Regions from separate parts of the Chryseobacterium indologenes genome, predicted to be linked through region 3. Evidence: riboswitches for the same ligand, from Rfam matches in the RefSeq annotation. Region 3 holds a riboswitch; each other region holds the start of a gene.
The links. A riboswitch is a leader RNA that binds a small molecule or an ion and turns the genes downstream of it on or off. The one in region 3 is predicted to bind S-adenosylmethionine.

Region 1 (6,633 bases), 710 kb from region 3:
GTTTCCACTGAAACTTCCCAGTAGAGAAGCTGCATCCGGCTCATAGTAATAAGGCAGTGAGAACTGACTTCTTGTTCCTGAAATAGTTTGATAATCGTATTTATAGAATTCATGTCCTGCCAGAGCATTTACGTGGTGCTTCCCAAATTTCTTATCGTATGTCAGAATATTGCTGGTTGTATAAGAAAGTGTTCTGGTATTGGTTTTCGTTACTGAACCTCCAATCTCAGCGCCTTGTCCCAGCAACGGATTTGAATAATAATGTCCGTTATAATTCACCAAATCAACAGAAAAACTCGTTTTGAATTTCAACTCCGGTAAGAAAGTGAATTCCATGAATCCTTTTCCTGAGAAGTTATCTTCTTTATTTTCGTTTTTATCTAATGGCAATGTTGCAGCTGCATTCTGATTCTGAAGTGCATTGGTAGGTCTGTACTTTCCAAAATCATAAATCGGGTTACCGTCTGCCCCTAAAATATAGCTTCCGTCTTCATTTCTTTCATAATAAGGATAAAATGAAGGAATAAATCTAGCAGCATTGATGATATTGCTGGCCTTAGAATCTGAAGAAGTCGGCGCTTGTTGAATGCTGTTTGTGTAACTTAAGTTTACCCCAACATTCAGCCATTTTTTTACTTCAGAATTGATCTTTAATCTGGTATTGTATCTTTTAAATCCTGATTCAATCGCCATCCCTTTATCATCCAGATATCCCAATGAAAAGAAATAATTACTTTTTTCACTTCCTCCGCTGATATCAAGATCTACCTGATTTCTTGAAGCCACTCTCTGCAGAATATCTCTCCAGTCATCATTCCAAAGTGGTGATGCACCGGGTAATAATTTCCCATCTGTTCCTACAGGTTTCGGATATGCTGTTCCATATGGATTGATCCCAAGAGTAGAGACAAGGTTGTCTGTTGCCATTTGCGCAGCCTGCTGAGAAGATACTTTTCCAGACTGGTATCCGTTTCTCAAGGCTTCCCAGTATAATTGAAAGTATTGGTCTGTACTTACCTGTTCGTAATCTTTTACAGCTCTTCCGGAAAATCCCTGACTGATATTAAAATTAACTTTTGCTTCTCCTTTTTTACCTGATTTTGTGGTAATGATGATAATCCCGTTTGCTCCTCTTGACCCATACAACGCACTCGCTGTAGCATCTTTCAAAACACTGATGGATTCAATATCACTTGGGCTTATAGAGTTAATATTTCCGTCAAAAGGAATTCCGTCTACCACATATAACGGATCGCTGGAAGCACTTATTGAACCAATCCCCCTGATCCGGATGGTAGAAACCGCACCAGGCTGTCCCGATGCACTCGTTGTCTGAATCCCGGCAACCTGCCCTTCCAATGCCTTGGTTATATTGGTTACAGGTCTGTTATTGATCTTATCACTTGAAATTGTAGCAACGGAACCGGTATAGCTGTTTCTTTTAGCTTTTCCATAGGCTACGACTACAACTTCATCAATTTCTTTTTCATGAAGGCTATCCTTTTTCGGCTTGGAATTCTGTGCATGTACACCGGTAACTCCAAGAAAAAATGCAGCAACCGGAGGAATCCAGGCTTTAGCAGAGAATAGGTTTTTGCTAATCATAATCAATTTTATTTATCATATATTAAAATTTTGCCCTTTGCAGAAAAGTCAGCAAAGGGCATCGATAAATACGATTAACCAATTGCTTATTTTTCCTTAAAAGGCTGAACGTAACACCTTGCCCAATGGGTAGGTTGTCAAGATTTCATAGGGTCAGTTCCCTCCATCTTTCTTTATAAGCCGATCGAAATATGGTTGCAAAGCTAAAAACTTTTAGTCTACAAAACAAGTAGACTTATTATTTTTTCATGATAATTTTTCAAAAATTAACATAAGATTTTAATAAAACCCATTACTGCAAGGAGTTGTAGTTATTATCATTTTATCAAACATGACAAATATCATTATTAATAATTCAATTCAATAAAAGTCAATCTATGCTGAAATTTCTGATCATTAATTAAAAAAAGTTTCTAAATTTATAGTATGAAAGTTTTGATTATAAACGGACCTAATCTCAACCTGTTAGGCACTAGAGAACCTGAAATCTATGGAAATGTTTCTATGGAAAGCTATTTGGAAATTTTAAAATCCGAGTTTCAATCTCATGAATTAAAATATTACCAGTCAAATATTGAAGGGGAACTTATTAACAGACTTCAGGAAGACGATTTTGATGCTGTAATAATTAATCCGGGAGCTTTTACCCATTATTCTTATGCAATAGCTGACTGCTTGAAAAACATTAGAAAACCAAAGCTTGAAGTTCACATCAGCAATATCTACAAAAGAGAGGAATTCAGGCAGAAGTCTGTAACGGCAGCAAATACGGATGCAGTTTTATCTGGTTTTGGGATGGATGGGTATAGGTTGGCTTTATTAAGCTTGAAGTAATTTTTCGGCTTATATTCTTCCTATAGATTGCACAGCAGATATAAAAAATAAAAAAGCCTCATCAATGATGAGGCTTTTTTGTATGCTATTAATAACTATTAGATAGTTTGTTCCTGCAATTGAGGTCCTGAAGCAACTAATTTCTTACCTTCTTCAGTATCACAGTACTGCTCAAAATTTTTGATATATCTTGATGCAAGATCTTTTGCTTTTTCTTCCCATTCTGAAGCACTCTCATAGGTATCTCTAGGATCTAAAATACCTGTAGAAACGTTTGGTAACTCAGTTGGAATCTCAAGGTTCATGATTGGAACCTGAGTTTTAGGAGCATTATCGATAGAACCGTCAATGATTGCATCAATAATTGCTCTTGTATCTTTCAGAGAAATTCTCTTTCCAGTACCATTCCAGCCTGTATTTACTAAATAAGCTTTAGCTCCGTGCTCCTGCATTTTACCGATCAATGTTTTAGAATACATTGTTGGGTGTAATGTAAGGAATGCTTCACCAAATGCCGGAGAGAAAGATGGCTGAGGTTCAGTAATTCCTCTTTCCGTTCCTGCTAATTTTGATGTATAACCGCAAAGGAAGTGGTATTGAGCCTGATCTTCATTCAAGATTGAAACCGGAGGAAGTACTCCAAATGCATCTGCAGAAAGATAAACGATCTTCTTCGCATGACCAGCCTTAGATGGCAATACAATTTTGTTGATATGATAAATTGGATAAGAAACTCTTGTATTTTCTGTGATTGATCCGTCTGTATAATCTGCTAGTCCATTGTTCACAACAACGTTTTCAAGAAGTGCATCTCTCTTGATGGCAGCGAAGATATCCGGTTCTTTTTCTTCTGATAAGTCGATAACTTTAGCATAACATCCACCTTCATAGTTGAATACTCCGTTGTTATCCCAACCATGTTCGTCATCACCGATAAGGTATCTTTTCGGATCTGCAGACAAAGTAGTTTTTCCTGTTCCTGAAAGACCAAAGAATAAAGCTACATCACCTTTTTCTCCTACGTTAGCAGAGCAGTGCATTGAAGCCATTCCTTTTAATGGAAGGTAATAGTTCATCATCGCGAACATCCCTTTTTTCATCTCACCTCCGTACCATGTACCTCCGATGATCTGTAGTTTTTCAGTAAGGTTGAACATGATGAAGTTTTCAGAATTCAATCCTTGAGCTTCCCAGTTAGGGTTGATTGTTTTAGAACCGTTGATTACTGTGAAATCAGGTTCTCCAAAGTTTTCAAGCTCATAGTGAGAAGGACGAATAAACATATTAGTAACAAAATGCGCCTGCCATGCTACTTCAACGATAAACCTTACTTTAAGTCTCGTATCCGCATTCGTTCCGCAGAATGTATCTACTACATAGATCTTTTTAGATTCAGCAAGCTGGTTCAGCACTAGTTCTTTACAAGACCCGAAAATTTCTGCAGTAGTAGGTAAATTTACTTTACCATCCCAGAAAATTGTATCTCTTGTAACATCATCCTGAACAATATATCTGTCTTTAGGTGAACGACCTGTGAAAATTCCTGTTTTTACTGATACTGCGCCAGATTCTGTAAGTTCAGCTTTCTCAAATCCCTGATTTTCAGGAGAAACTTCAGCCTGGTATAATTCTTCGTAAGAAGGATTGTACACTACTTCATAGTTTCCTTTAATCCCTAATTTCTCTAAATCCTGGATGATTTTAGTGTTTTTCATTTTACTTATATTTTCTATTTCTTTATTGACTTCAACAAAAATAATATTAATTATTTGTTAAAGGTGGTTTAAATATACTGATATAAGTCAGAATGACAAATAAAAAAACAGGAGCGTAATTATTTGATTATAAATCAATTATATTTTCCCATTCAAAAACAGTTGAAAAACCTTTCTCCCAAAAATAGTCTTTAAAGCCCCCAAATTTGGCACTCATTACAAAATCTCCCCCCCATGCGCCTAAACTTTTGACAAAAGAAGGGCAATCTGAGAAGAATTTTTCTTTAACTGTGGATATTTCAAGAAAATCAGCAATTTTACGCTCATGAATCATCATTAATTCAGAAAATATTTCCAATTCACTGCATAACATTATTTTTTTTGTGATATCTGAAAATTCATTCACCAATTCCGGAGACTTCTTTTTTGATTTGTAAAAGTTGATTCCTTCTCTACTATCCTGCTTCTGATTTAAATGAATAAAAATCAGTTCATTTTTAAATGAAGGATTGAAATCTACTTTCTCATATTTAATCTCAGGTTTGCTTTGGAAAAGAACTGCAGATTTTTCTTTTGCAACTGCGATATCATATCCACTTCCGCCTAAACTAATGGTATTAAGGTGAAAAGGATCAATCTCTGCCCATTCTGCAAGATTGTTCATCAATGTGGAACTGCTCCCAAGACCATAATTCGCAGGAAACTGAAGGTTGGTCTTTAAATGGTAAGTAAGAGTGGACTTGAATTTAATATTAGAAAACTGCTGAACATTCTTTAATGTTTTAACAATAAATTCAGCGCTTGATGGAATATTGGTTTCTAAGATCTGCCAGTTTTTATAATCAATGACAGCCTTCAACCAGAATTTGTTTTGATGATAAGCCTCCCAAAAAATAAGTGACTTGCCATCTTCTTTTTCTTCAAAAAAAAACTCTTGTCCCAGCTTGGTAGGTACCGCTAAGACAAGAGCTCCATCGATTGCGAAATATTCTGAAGTAAGCATAAGCTTGCCCGGTGAAAATATCGCGTTCATATATTTTTAATTAGATTGCAGAAGCAGCATCTACTGATCCGTCAATTTTTTTGATCAATCCCTGAAGGGTTTTCCCTGGTCCTACTTCTACGAAGTTAGAGGCACCATCTTTAATCATATTCTGAACAGATTGTGTCCATTTTACAGGACCGGTAAGCTGAGCGATCAGGTTTTGTTTGATCTCGTCAGGGTTTGTTACCGCTGTTGTAGTGATATTCTGATATACAGGAATTGTTGCTTTTCTGAATTTTGTTTTTTCGATAGCTGCCGCCAGTCTTTCCTGTGCAGGCTGCATCAATGGTGAATGGAAAGCTCCGTTTACCGGTAGTAACAATGCTCTTTTAGCTCCTGCTTCTTTCAGTTTTGCACAAGCTTCTTCTACTGAAGGTGTTTCTCCTGAGATCACCAATTGCCCCGGGCAGTTATAATTTGCAGGAACCACAATTCCGCTGATCTGTGCACAGATTTCTTCAACCTTAGCATCATCTAATCCTAAGATAGCAGCCATAGAACTTGGATTGGCATCACAAGCATCCTGCATAGCTTTTGCTCTTTCGGAAACTAATTTCAAACCGTCATCAAAGGATAAAACTCCATTGGCAACCAAGGCTGAAAACTCTCCTAAAGAGTGTCCTGCAACCATTTCAGCACCAAGACCGTTTACGGCTTTTAATGCTGCTACTGAATGTATAAATATTGAAGGCTGGGTAACCTCTGTTTTTTTAAGATCCGCATCCGTTCCGTTAAACATAATGGAAAGAATGTCGAAACCTAAAATTTCATTGGCAGATTCCATCAGATCTTTAATATCTTTTCTAGAATCATACAATTCTTTTCCCATTCCTACGAACTGAGAACCCTGCCCTGGAAATACAAGTGCTTTCATGTATTGAATTAAATATTATGCAAATATAACTATAATGTTAACAATATTCTTTTAATGAGCTATAAATCATGTTAAGGTACCAGCCTGATTACCCTGTAACCGGTGTTTACATAAGCACCATTAGCTTTAGATTTTACAAACTCAAATTTTGTAGCAAGCTGAGTCTGAACTTTATTCATCTGTTTAAAGATCTCACCTTTTTTATTTTCTCTGGTTAACATGTCGTTTACTACATCAAAACCTACGATAGCGTATTTTGGAGGAGTTTTACAGTATTTGCTTTTATAGGCGGCAAGAATTTCTTTTTCAAAACCACCTTCTGTATTGATCTTTCTGTCCATAAGATACACCAGACTTGCCTGGCTCAGCTCGTCAACTTTCTTCTCAAAAGTTGGAGAATAGAACATACTGAATGCTTTCACACCCTGTACTTCCTTAGAAATAGTGATGACCCTGTTAGCAAAAGCATCTCCAGCTGCATTATCATCATTAGCCAGAATGGCAATAACCGGAGCAGACTGACCTGTCATCATATTCTGATCAGGCTGAATATCTGCCGG
Region 2 (6,633 bases), 870 kb from region 3:
GGCAGAAAGCGAACACATTTGTATCTTATCTAAAAAGTTTCTTCCGCCTTCTATTCCGCCCTTGATTTCAAATGCCACGATATTTCCTCCAAGCTTCATCTGCTTTTTGGCAACTTCATAACTCGGGTGAGATTTCAGGAATGGATATTTTACTAATTCTACGTTCGGATGGCTTTCTAAAAATTCGGCTACCTTCAATGCATTTTCACAATGTTTTTCTACACGAATGGCCAATGTTTCAAGGCTTTTTGATAATACCCATGCATTAAAAGGAGACAATGCAGGACCTGTATTTCTTGCGAAAAGATAAATTTCTCTGATCAGGTCTTCTTTTCCTACTGCTATTCCTCCTAAAACTCTTCCCTGTCCGTCAATCAATTTCGTTGCTGAATGTACAACAATATCTGCACCATATTTGATAGGCTGCTGAAGATAAGGTGTTGCAAAACAATTATCTACAACAAATATCAGATTATGTTTTTTTGCTATCTGCCCGAAAAATTCAAGGTCAAGAATTTCAATAGCCGGGTTGGTAGGCGTTTCAAGGTATAAGATCTTTGTATTGGGCTTAATATATTGTTCTACATTCTCTGCATCTTCTGCTTTGAAATAAGAGGTTTCAATATTCCATTTCGGGAAATATTTAGTGAATAAGGTATGCGTAGATCCGAAAACTGACTGGCAGCTTACGATATGATCTCCGGCATTCAACAAAGTTGCAAATGTAGAATAGATGGCAGCCATTCCTGTTGCAAAAGCATATCCGGCTTCTGCGCCTTCCATTTTAGCTATCTTATCTGTAAACTCTGTTACGTTAGGATTGGAAAAACGGCTGTATAAATTTTTAGGTTTTTCTTCAGCAAAGCTTGCTCTCATATCCTCAGCATCCTGAAATATAAAACTTGATGTAAGGTATAATGGCGTAGAATGCTCGTCAAACTGGGTTCTTTCAGTCTGGGTTCTTATTGCTGATGTTTCAAAATTTTCCATATAGTTTTAATTTGGCAATTTAGCAGTGTAACCATCAGATTCTTCGCTATGCTCAGAATGACAATTGCAATAACTGTTACACTGCTAAACTGTAGATTGTTATAGTTAAATATTATTTTGTTTCACTTACTCTTAAAATATCCCCGAATACTCCTCTGGCTGTCACCTGTGCTCCGGCTCCGGCTCCCATAATCACAATTGGATTTTCACCATAACTTTCTGTATAAATTTCAAAGATTGAATCTGAACCTTTCAGCTGTCCTAATGCAGATGTTGCCGGAACTGAAATCAATTTCACATCCAACTCGCCTTTATCTTTCTGCAGATCACCGTGCAGATCCCCCACATATCTCAATACATGCCCTGGTTCCTGATTTTCTTTGATTTTCTGATATTCTTCATCCAGTTCTTCAAGTCTTGAAAGGAATTCTGATTTTGAAACCTCAAGTAAGCTTTCCGGAACAAGATTCTGAATATTGATATCTCCGAATTCATTGATTAAGTCTAATTCTCTCGCCAGAATTAATAATTTTCTAGCTACGTCATTTCCTGATAAGTCTTCTCTCGGATCCGGTTCTGTGTATCCTTTTTCTAATGCTTCGTTGATGATGGTTGAAAATTTATCATCTCTTAAAGAAAAATTGTTGAAAACATAGCTCAGTGTTCCGGAGAATACGCCTTTAATTCTTGTGATATTTTCTCCTGAAAGGTGTAATAATTTGATGGTGTCAATTAACGGTAATCCCGCACCCACATTGGTTTCATAGAGATAACGTCTGTTGTTTTTATTCAACGTATATCTTAGTTTTCTGTATTCTTCAATTGGAAGGGTATTAAAAATCTTGTTTGAGGAAACGAGATCGAATCCGTTTTCTGCCAAAGCGTGATAGTTTTTCACAAAATCCTTGCTTGCCGTGTTATCTACAACGATAAGGTTTTCCAGCTGGTTTTCGTTGGAGAAATTAATGAGCTCCTGAACACTTGAAGGATGTTCTGCTGTCAAAACCTCATCACTCCAATTTGCATCAAATCCTTTTTTGTTGAAGGCTATTTTCTTTGAATTGGCCACTGCCACTACTTTAAGGTCTATTTTTTTACGCCTTTTAATCTCTTCAGAAGATTCCAGTACCTGTTGTATCAAAGTCTTTCCTACATTTCCGTGTCCTATGATCGCCAGATGAACGGTCTTTGGCTTCTTGAAAATTTCAGATTCTATAATGTTTTTTGTTTTTTCGTCCTGTGAAGAAGTTACTACGATGTTTACCCTGTTCTCTCCTGCAACCTGATTCAGCAATAATGGGAAAACATTGTTTCTTGCCAGCTCAGCAAAAACTTTATTGAAATCTTCTGCCACAAAACCGATGACAGAAACATTATTGATACTGTAGATCTGGGAAACTTTTCCAGATTTTCTTTCTGCTTCAAATTCATCAATAAGACAAGCGACTGCTTTTTCGGCATCAATTTCCTGAACCAGAATAGAAATTCCGTTTTCTATGGCTTGCTGAGAGATTACTCCCACACTGATACGCGCTAAAGTAAGCGCTTTAAAAATTCGTCCGTCAATCCCGATTTCTCCCAGGAAATCTTCTCCTTCAAATTTGACGATTGATCTGTTCTTCAAAAATTTTATTTCGTTAGCATTTTTCATTACTTCTGTAAAATGTTTTTAATGATATTATTTAATTGTTGATATTCCATTAGGAAGGCATCATGCCCGTGTATAGATTGGATCTCGTGATAAGAAACATTCTTATTTTTCTCTTTTAAGTTTTCAAAACACATTCGGATTTCAGAAGCCGGGAAGAATAAGTCTGTATCTACGGAGATCATGTGCATTCGTGCCTGTATGTTCTCTAGTGCTGTTTCATCAGCATTTATATTCATCAAGAGATGATTCATCAGTTTGTATGCTTTTAAACTAAACCTTTCGTTTAGCGCATTACCATGATAAACCAACCAGTCTTCTGATTCCAGACGTTGTTTTTCCTGGTTATATTGGTTTTGAAATCTGTCATTGAGCGACTGTGGCGTTCTGTAACACAACATAGCATGAATTCTTGCTTTCTGTAGCGGTTCGTCTTTATCATTCAATAAAAATTTCTGAACCAGACATTGTGCATGAAGCCAGTCGTGTGTCCTGTAATCACAGGCTATAGGAATAAATATTTCTGCGAGATCCGGCTGCTTGGCAAGCATTTCCCAGGCAATTCCTCCTCCCAGAGAGCCTCCAATAATGGCATATAGGTTTTTGATATGTAAAGCTTCAAGCCCTTTCAAAAATATCGCTGCGATATCTGAAGGGGTAAAATCTTCATAGTCTTCAATTAAAAAATCGTCATAGCCGTTTCCGGGTATATTGAAACACAGAACAGTGTATTGATCAGTATCAACAATCTGATTTTCTCCCACCAACTGTTTCCACCAGCCTTTTTCTCCGGATACCTCTGAGTTTCCGGTAAGTGCATGATTGATTAAAATGATGGGTGCTGTAAACAGATCTTTCCCAAAAAGCTGATAGCTTAACGGGATATGGTATTCCTTTTGGGAATTGGTTTGATACGAAAGATTAATATAGTTTAGTTCTGTTTTCAATTCTATTATATTTTTATACAAATACAATTGAAAATGCCACAGGAAATGGCTGAAAAGAACTTCAGTAAGTTATCTGTCCAAAATACTTTGGTAGAACGTAGCACCTTCTTTGCTTGCGCAAAGGGTTGCTAAGGTTTCATAGGGTCTAATCCCTCAACCTTTCTTGATAACATTTTCAATATTTAAATGAACGAATGGTGCAAAGGTAGTTCTTTTCTTTTAATTTCAAAAAAAAATTATTTTAATATTTTAAAAAGCCCTTAAATACAAGTATTTCAAGAGCATATTAATAATTGTTCAGATGAAAAAAATTGGAATTATTTTTCAAAAAAACTAACTTCGTATGGAAAAATGATGAGATATGAGCGCCGAAAAAGAAAGATTACAAGATACCAAATGGAAAAACTGGGGCCCGTATGTAAGTAACCGGCAGTGGGGAAATGTACGTGAGGATTACAGCTCAAACGGGAATGCCTGGGATTTTACCAATCATAATAACGCTGAAAGTTATGCGTACCGCTGGGGTGAGGAAGGCATCGCCGGAATTTCTGATGTAAAACAGTTATTCTGTTTTGCTTTTTCATTTTGGAACAGAAAAGATAAAATGGTAAAAGAACGGTTCTTCGGATTGAGTAACCCTCAGGGAAATCATGGTGAAGACATCAAAGAAATCTTTTATTATCTGGATAATACACCCACTCACAGCTATATGAAAATGGTGTATAAATACCCGATCAACGAGTTTCCTTATGATGAACTTCTTGCTGAAAATGGAAGACGCAGTAAAAAGGAACCGGAATATGAGATTTTCGATACCGGAATTTTTTATAATGATGAATATTTTGATATTTTCATTGAATACTGTAAAGCTGATCACAATGATATACTGGCCAGAGTAACCGTCTGCAACCGAAGCCAGCATGATGCACCTATTGTCGTAGCACCTACTGCATGGTTCAGAAATAATTGGAAATGGGGGTATAACACTTATAAGGCAGAGCTGAATGCTTCTCATGACGGAAGTATCAATATAGGACACGACAGCATTTCGATCAAAAAAGTCTATTCGCGAAACACAAATGCACAAAGTGTATTCTGTGATAACGAGACAAATACCTCTAAGCTTTACGGAACTCCTAAAACAGAGAATACTTATTTCAAAGATGGCATCAATGATTTTATTATTCATCAGGGAGATACTGTAAACCCTGAAAAAAGAGGAACAAAAGCATCTTTTCTGATTGATGAAATAGTGGGTGCAGGAGAATCTAAAATTTTTGAATTCAGATTAAGTCCTGAGGAAAATGATGACCCTTTTGAAAACTTTGATGAAATTTTTAATACCCGACAGGCTGAAGCGGAAGAGTTTTATCAGGAAATTCAGAATGATACGGTAAATGAAGATGAGAGAAATGTTCAGCGACAGGCTTTTGCAGGACTTCTTTGGAATAAGCAGTTCTATCACTACAATATCGGAAAATGGCTGAAAGGTGATCCGAACTTTGAAGCGCCGAGAAATTTCAGTGAATACGTAAGAAATACGGAATGGAATCATCTTCACAATAAGGATATTATTTCTATGCCTGATAAATGGGAGTATCCATGGTATGCTACCTGGGATCTGGCATTCCACTGTGTTCCTTTTTCTATTATTGATGCAGAATTTGCCAAAGGACAGCTTTTATTGCTTACGAAAGAATGGTATATGCATCCCAACGGACAGCTTCCTGCCTATGAATGGAATATGAGTGATGTAAATCCACCAGTACATGCATGGTCCTGCTTCCGTGTTTTTAAAATTGATGAAAAGAATAATGGGAAGCCGGATTTATTATTTTTAGAAAAAGTATTTCAAAAGTTACTGCTGAATTTTACTTGGTGGGTGAACAGAAAGGATAAAAACGGAAAAAATATTTTTGGAGGAGGCTTTCTTGGTCTCGATAATATTGGTGCTTTTGACCGGAATATGGAATTAAAGGACGGTCAGCATCTTGAGCAGGCAGACGGAACAAGCTGGATGGCAATGTATGCACTGAATATGATGCGTATTGCAATGGAGCTAGCCCAGTATTATCAGGTGTACGAAGATATGGCGATCAAATTTTTTGAACATTATCTTTATATCGCTGAAGCTATGGAAAACCTGGGTGAAGGAACGAAAGGACTCTGGAACGAGGAAGACGGTTTCTTCTATGATGTATTGCAGCTTGGCAACGGAGACAGTGTTTCTTTAAGATTAAGAAGTATTGTAGGTCTAATTCCGATGTTTGCTGTTGAGATCGTAGACCATCGTTTACTGGAAAAGATGCCAAATTTCAGAAGCAGAATGGAATGGATCTTAAAAAATAAACCAGAGCTCACCAAACTTGTTTCTCACTGGGACGAGGAAGGACACGGCAGAAAACACCTGATGAGTATCCTCCGTAAAAACAGACTGACAAAGGTTTTGACCAGAATGCTTGATGAAAATGAGTTCCTGAGTTCTTATGGAATCCGGGCTATGTCTAAGGTATATGAAGAGAATCCTTTTGTATTTTCTGTACATGGGAATCAGAATATGGTCTATTACACTCCTGCAGAGAGTGACAGCCGAATGTTTGGCGGAAACAGCAACTGGCGCGGACCGATATGGTTTCCTATCAACTTCCTGATTGTGGAAAGCCTGCAGCGCTTCCATTATTATTATGGAAATAGCCTGAAAGTAGAACTTCCAACGGGAAGCGGTGATAAAAGAAACCTTGATGAAGTAGCTCAAAACATCAGCAAAAGACTTTGTTCTCTATTTTTAAAGGATGAACATGGGCAACGAGCTTTCAACGGAGGAAATCCTAAATTCAATTATGATGAACACTTCAGAGATTACATCACCTTTTTTGAATATTTCCATGGAGATAATGGCCGTGGTGTAGGAGCTTCCCATCAGACGGGATGGACTGCCACTGTAGCGAAACTGATAAAACCAAGACTTACCTTTTAATAAGCAATGAATAATAGGTAATAAGTAATAAAAAAAGCCGGATGAGTCATCCGGCTTTTTCTATTTTTAAA
Region 3 (6,633 bases):
TTCAGACAATTTTTCAACAAGATATCTTGTAAATGATACCTGCGTGAATTTAAAAAAGACTTTGGTCTACGGAAGCATTCTGGGATTCTCAGGACAGATATCTGTATTTAATCATAACGGAAGTAAAAATTTAAGAGATATTTTTCCTGAACCGCCTTTCGATAAAGATGTGCCGGATTGTGACAGCCTTGGTGTATTGGGAGCTCTTCCCGGAATCATAGGCAGCATGATGGCTTTTCAGACGCTGAAAATTATCACGGATCTTCCGGTGAGTATTAATCAGCTGACATTGGTAGATACGCTGGACTGGAGATTTCAGACGATAGATTTTTGATGTAAACACTAATATCACAAATATTTTCACAAATAACACTATTTTACTATCAATAGAAATGGCTGTCTCAAAAGTGTCATTCTGAACGAAATGAAGTGTAGTGAAGAATCTCATACGCTTTTATTAATAAGATTCTTCCTTCGTCAGAATGACAAAAAGACAATTTATTTTACTTTTAAAAGTACCTCCAATGGCTTTAGCCAAAACCTATAAAAAAAATAGGCGGTAAAATTTTACTGCCTATTTTTACTTTGTTGTATAAAAAAAGAAGAATTATTGTGCCTGCTGCATTACGCCTCCGTTATCCTCTTTTTTCGTCTGATTTAGGATATTCGGGTCTTCTTTCGCCAGCTTATTTCTCGTTGGAATTTTATAGTTGATAGAAAATCCGAAATTTCTCGTGTCATACTTGCTGCTGATCATTACCGGAGTTCCAGATGGCGGGTTAGAACGTACCTGCATCATCTGTCCGTTGAAAATATCATTCGCAAAAACAGATAGTGTCAGACGGTTATTCATAAACTTCTTCGTCAATGTGATATCAAGAGAGTTGTTGAATGGTTTCTCTGCCGTGAAGTAGAAATATCCTGCTTTTGGCGTCAGATAGCTGTAATTGGCTGTCATTTTGATGTCTTTAGGCAAAAGAATCTGAGTCATGATATTGAAAATCCAGAATCCTTTATTATTCAGATTGTCGATTTCATGTTTCTGATAACCTGCGTATAAGTACATGAAGTTGATTTTGTCGGGATTGAAATCAAATTTCATGATCTCACTCAAAGGCTTACTGAAAATCATAAAAGGGACAGGTAGCCCAACGTTGAAATTGTGAATTTTCATATTTGAAATATTCACCTGTTCATTAAAGAGTTTTCTTCCGTCTTTTCTGATGATCTGTGCCACCTGATTACTTGCCGAGCTTACGCTATACCCGATAAATGCATAATCAAATGCAGATACTTTTATTTCATAATTATCAAAAATTGTGGGCTGCAGATTCGGGTTACCGTTTACCTCCGTACTTGGTCCGGAGAACGTTACGTTATTCGGGTTCAGGGCAGAAATACTTGGTAAACTGATTTTTCTGTTGTAGTTCGCAGCAATATAAACCTGATTCATCATGTTATACTGCACACTTGCGTTCGGGAAAAATTTAAATTTATTGAAGGGAATCAGATTAGCCTCTACAAGTTTTGCATCCTTATCAAAATATCTTGTTACCCCGGAAATATCATAGTTTTCAGCACGGGAACCCAATGTAAAATCAAACTTTTTCAATTTAGCTTGGAACTCCAGATAAGTTGAAGCCGTCTGTCTCTGATATTCAAGATTGGTTAAGCCAAAACTTTCCGTATCATAATCCTGCTTCTCATATAATCCTCCAAAGCTTACTTTTCCGCCATCAAGAAGCTTGATAGGCTGGGCATAATCTACTTTGAAGTTGGCAATATTCATCACAGATTCATTGTTCAGAATATCTTTTAAGCCACTCATAGCGCTATTGATAGGAGTGTTTGCAGGTATTACAAATGTACCGTTCTGGAAATAATTGTCCTGAGCGAACTTGCTGTTAGACCTTGTATAACCAAATTGGAAATCCAGCTTCTGAGATTTGTCAGCAAAGCGTTTCTGATAGGTTACAACTGCTTCCTGTCTCAAACTATTGGTATGGGCAACATCCGAAGAAGTATAAAATGCCTCTCTTAAATCCTTTGGATTATTTTCAAAAGGCAAATCTCCATGACCGTTACTTAAAGTGTAGTTGTCATTATTGTTGTGGTAAATGTCATAGTTTAATAATAATCTGTCCTGCCCTAAATCAAAAGTTAATCCTGACTTTGCAAAATATCCGCGTCCGTATCTGTCCGTATGACTCGTTAAAAGTTCATCCTGCTGACCGTTTAACATGCTTTCACGGTAGTTTTGTCCTACATTCAGCTGCCATCCGAAATATTTATTTCTGGCATTTAAATTAACGGAGTTGGTCGTTCTGCTTCTATACTTGTCGTAATTTGTAAAAGAATAATTACCTGAATAAGTAGCAGTTAAATATTTATTGGCATTTTTGTTCGTGATGATATTCATGATCGCACCTCCGGAAGTGGCTGGAAATTCAGCGCCGGGCTGAGTGATCACTTCAATTCTTTCTACAGAATTGGCAGGCATTCCTTCCAGGAAAGAGTTCAATTCATTGGATGTGATATTCAGTGGTCTTCCGTTAAGATATACTTCAAGCATTTTTCCCTGATACATCATTCCTGCGATGTCGGTAGATACAAGTCCCGGAAGTTTTTTAATTCCCTCCAAAACGTTTCCGTTGTTCAGCTGAGGTTGCTCGGAAAAGTCAAAAATGGTACGGTCTGCCTTTTGTTCAACGGCTTTTTTAGTTTTGGTGATGACTACACCTTCAATTTGCTTTTCCTGAGGTTTATTATTTTTTTCCTGTGAAAAAACAAAAATAGAGCTTAATAAAGATAAAGCGAAAATCGTTTTTTTCATAATGTTTTACTGATATCCGGTTAGACGCTGAAAAACATAATTTGTTACGCTAAAATGTTGAAAATCGAAAATTTAGGCTAAATATTTTTTTATTTCCGAAATAATTATATCTTTGCCAGGTAATTATCAAGAATCTCTAGATGGGATAGCAACCTGCAAAAACAAGCAAGGTGCTGCAATCGATAAGCCGGATCTTCCGGAAAAAATGTTTATCATTCTATCATTACTCCCATCTTGAATTTTTGTTTTAAAGTTAAAGCCAAATGTTTAAAGACAAGGGAAATCACATTCCATCAGTAATTTTTTATTCTTCGGATCATGAAGTGAATCTTCATTATTCCCATATGTTTTCATGCCATTTCTACATGCGCATGTGTTGTTGCTTCTAGCCATTTCTATTTCTAAAAAATAATACAAACATTTTCAAAGACCAATGGTAACCTTAAAATTAAGGCTACAGGATTTGTATTGCTCAAAAATAATTTTAACAACAAAAAGAACACAACAATACTATGCACAATTTCAAAAAAAGAATCTTTGTTCCTTCTATCGCGCTCATTTCTACATTTTATTACGCACAGACGGACACTTTACAATCTAAAAAAATAGAAGATGTAGTAATCCTTGGATCAAGAGGCTCCGGAAGATCATTGACGGAGACCCCTGTTCCTGTAGATATCATTAACATATCAAAAATTTTAAAACAGAGTCCTACTAATAATATCAGCCAGGCTTTAAATTATATCGTACCCTCATTTTCATCCACTTCTCACACCGTTAATGATGGAACTGATTTCGTAGATCCAGCTCTTTTAAGAGGGTTAGGTCCAGATCAGGTTTTAGTTTTGTTAAACGGAAAAAGAAGATACCAATCTTCATTGATTAATGTTACCCTTACGCCGGGAAGAGGTTCTGTGGGAACTGATCTTAATGCCATTCCAGCTTTTGCTTTAGAGAAAATTGAAGTTTTAAGAGACGGTGCTTCTGCCCAATATGGTTCCGATGCTATTGCCGGAGTCGTTAACCTGGGATTGAAAAAAAGACTTGGACTTTCCGGACAGGTATTTTTAGGTGGATATGCTTCACCTGTTGCCAATAATTTCTCCGGAGGAGTGGATGGACAGACCATTTCTGTGGATCTTAATTATGGAGCTAAAATAGGAAAGTCCGGGTTTTTTAATGTTACCGGTTCTGCCCAATATCGTGATCCATATTCCAGAGCAGGAGTGAGGGAAGGAGATATCTTTAATGCTTATAATGCAATTAATTACAGAGCATTACAGGATGGAGTTAATATTGATGGATTATATAAAAATATTACCAATACTCCCAATACTCAGCAGATTATCAACACGATTAAACAGTATGCAGCCCAAGTAGATTATTTTGGGAATGATTTTCAGTCTCAGATCTCAGGGGCAAACAGCATTTCTGAGCTTCAAGATTTATTAAGGAGAGATTTTACCTCCCAGGAGCTTAATCACAGAGGATTGGAGAGAAAAGATTTCAGTCTGAGGGCAGGACAATCTAAACTACAGTCAGGGCAGCTCTTTTTCAACTCTGAAATTCCTGTGAATGATGAATGGAAGATTTATTCATTTGGAGGCTACAGCTATCGTCTTGGAAATGCAGGAGGCTTTTACCGTCTTCCTAATAATGAAAGAAACATCAATGCCGTTACTCCCAATGGATATCTTCCTCAGATTGAAGCAACCGTAAATGATTATTCACTTGCTGCCGGAATTAAAGGAAAATGGAATGGCTGGAATGTGGATTTCAGTAATACATTCGGGAAAAATACCTTTGGTTTCGGAGTGGTAAATACCTATAATGCTTCGCTTACAGACAGTTCTCCAAGAACATTTGATGCCGGAGGATCTGAATTTTCACAAAATACCGTCAATCTGGATTTCTCCAAAAAATACGATGTGCTGAAAGGTTTGAATATAGCATTCGGAGGTGAATACCGACATGAAAATTATAAAGTCAATGCAGGAAAAGAAAATTCTTATGCTTCTTACGACATTTATGGACGTGTAGTAACCGCTAACACTCCTGAAAATGAAAAAGTTACCGATTTCTTTGACAAAGTAAGACCAGCTGGGGCTCAGGTTTTTCCAGGCTTCAGTCCGGAAAATGCAGTTTCAGGAAACAGAAACAGTGTCGCTGCTTATGCTGATGCAGAGCTAGAGGTTACTGACGGATGGCTGTTGGAAGGAGCCTTACGATATGAGAACTATTCAGACTTCGGGTCTACATTTAATTATAAGGTGGCAACGAATGTAAAGCTGGCTCCCAATCTGAACTGGAGAGGAGCGGTTTCCACAGGATTCAGAGCGCCTTCTTTAGCACAAATCTATTATAGTTCCACTTCTACGTTGATTCAGCAGGGGAAAACAACACAAGTAGGTACTTTCAGAAATAATTCTGAGGCTGCACAGGCATTGGGCATTCCCAAATTAAAACAGGAGACTTCACAATCTTACAGCACGGGAATTACCTGGAAGATTCCGGCATTAAGCCTGACCTTCACAGCAGATGCTTATTTAATAAAGATTAAAGATAGGGTAGTGCTTACAGATCTTTTCTATCGTCCTGATGGTAGTTTTACTCCAGGTTCTGATCAGGCTGTTCTGCAGAGTGCTTTTGATCTGGCGAGAGCAAGTGCTGCTAACTTTTTTGCCAATGCTGTAGATTCTCAGACGAAAGGTTTGGATATTACCATTTCTCAGAACTCAAAAATCTCATCGGCAGTTTCTTTGGAGAATAATTTAGGAGTCAATTTTAATCAAACCAAAAGAATCGGGGATATCCATGCATCTCCTAAATTGGTGAGCCAGATCGATAATTATTTCTCAGAACCGAACAGAGTGTATTTTGAAGAAGCTGTTCCACGTGTAAAAGCTACCTTATCCAATACTTTAAGATTTTCCGCCTTTACTTTTGTACTGCGTAATTCTTTCTTCGGTAAAGTGACAGATGCAGATGTTGTGGATGCTAATTTTGATGGGGTAACAGGAAGCACAGAGCATTTCATTCTGAATAGCCGTCTGGTGACAGATTTATCTGTAGGATATGATTTTAATAAAAATATTTCTGCCACCATCGGAAGTAATAATATCTTAAATATACTGCCTTCCAAAAGCCCAGGTATAAGCTCTTTAACAGCTGATAATCAGTTTGTCTATTCCAGACAGGTTTCCCAATATGGGATAGGAGGAAGGTTCTTATTTGCAAGAATTGAATTCAGATTCTAATCAATAAAGCTTGGAAATTTAGTAAAAAACAGAGATTTATTCTCTGTTTTTTTATATCCTGTTACTCAATAAAAAATGAGTTTTTTGTTGTCGCCGTTGTTGTAATTTTATTTATTTCAATGAAGAAAATTCGATAAATTCATATTCTGCTGAAGATGTGAAAAGCTGTCTTAATACTGCCGCATGGCCATTTCCTGCAATCACAAGAATTCTGTCTTCGCTGTTGTGCGGTATGTTTTGAATATTGCGGAACATTCTCAGGTTTCTGCTGTACCAGTAAAGGGCAAGCATATCGGCACCATCATGTTCTCTTAGTTTAAAATCTCCGCTTAAATAAGCACCATATCCGTATTGATGACTTTCTTTTGAATTCATATAAATAAAAGTGTCTAAGAGCGATTTGAAATTCTTAGGTTCAGAACTCTTGAAGAAACGGTTAAACTGCTGGGAAATCACATCATCACTACTAAAATCATAATCTTTGCTGAGGTTATTAAAAAATGTAGAATCGGTTTTTCCAAACTGCTTCTGAAGATCATCCCA

Region 1: another riboswitch for S-adenosylmethionine. It lies ahead of DYR29_RS17185 (SusC/RagA family TonB-linked outer membrane protein); the one in region 3 lies ahead of DYR29_RS13935 (TonB-dependent receptor plug domain-containing protein).
Region 2: another riboswitch for S-adenosylmethionine. It lies ahead of DYR29_RS17950 (alpha/beta fold hydrolase); the one in region 3 lies ahead of DYR29_RS13935 (TonB-dependent receptor plug domain-containing protein).

The regions. Positions count from the first base shown of each region.
Region 1 covers NZ_CP074372.1:3,802,141-3,808,773, reverse strand. Annotated here, with positions in the region: gene DYR29_RS17185 (SusC/RagA family TonB-linked outer membrane protein) at 1-1,605, opposite strand, end outside; SAM riboswitch class I at 1,689-1,787, opposite strand; gene DYR29_RS17180 (type II 3-dehydroquinate dehydratase) at 2,032-2,439, shown strand; gene pckA (phosphoenolpyruvate carboxykinase (ATP)) at 2,538-4,154, opposite strand; gene DYR29_RS17170 (GYDIA family GHMP kinase) at 4,282-5,187, opposite strand; gene fabD (ACP S-malonyltransferase) at 5,198-6,073, opposite strand; gene DYR29_RS17160 (amino acid ABC transporter substrate-binding protein) at 6,145-6,633, opposite strand, start outside.
Region 2 covers NZ_CP074372.1:3,961,009-3,967,641, reverse strand. Annotated here, with positions in the region: gene DYR29_RS17960 (O-succinylhomoserine sulfhydrylase) at 1-990, opposite strand, end outside; gene DYR29_RS17955 (ACT domain-containing protein) at 1,103-2,641, opposite strand; gene DYR29_RS17950 (alpha/beta fold hydrolase) at 2,641-3,585, opposite strand; SAM riboswitch class I at 3,652-3,758, opposite strand; gene DYR29_RS17945 (MGH1-like glycoside hydrolase domain-containing protein) at 3,947-6,562, shown strand.
Region 3 covers NZ_CP074372.1:3,090,100-3,096,732, reverse strand. Annotated here, with positions in the region: gene DYR29_RS13945 (HesA/MoeB/ThiF family protein) at 1-334, shown strand, start outside; gene DYR29_RS13940 (outer membrane beta-barrel protein) at 608-2,833, opposite strand; SAM-I-IV-variant riboswitch at 2,952-3,049, shown strand; gene DYR29_RS13935 (TonB-dependent receptor plug domain-containing protein) at 3,346-6,090, shown strand; gene DYR29_RS13930 (DUF5694 domain-containing protein) at 6,202-6,633, opposite strand, start outside.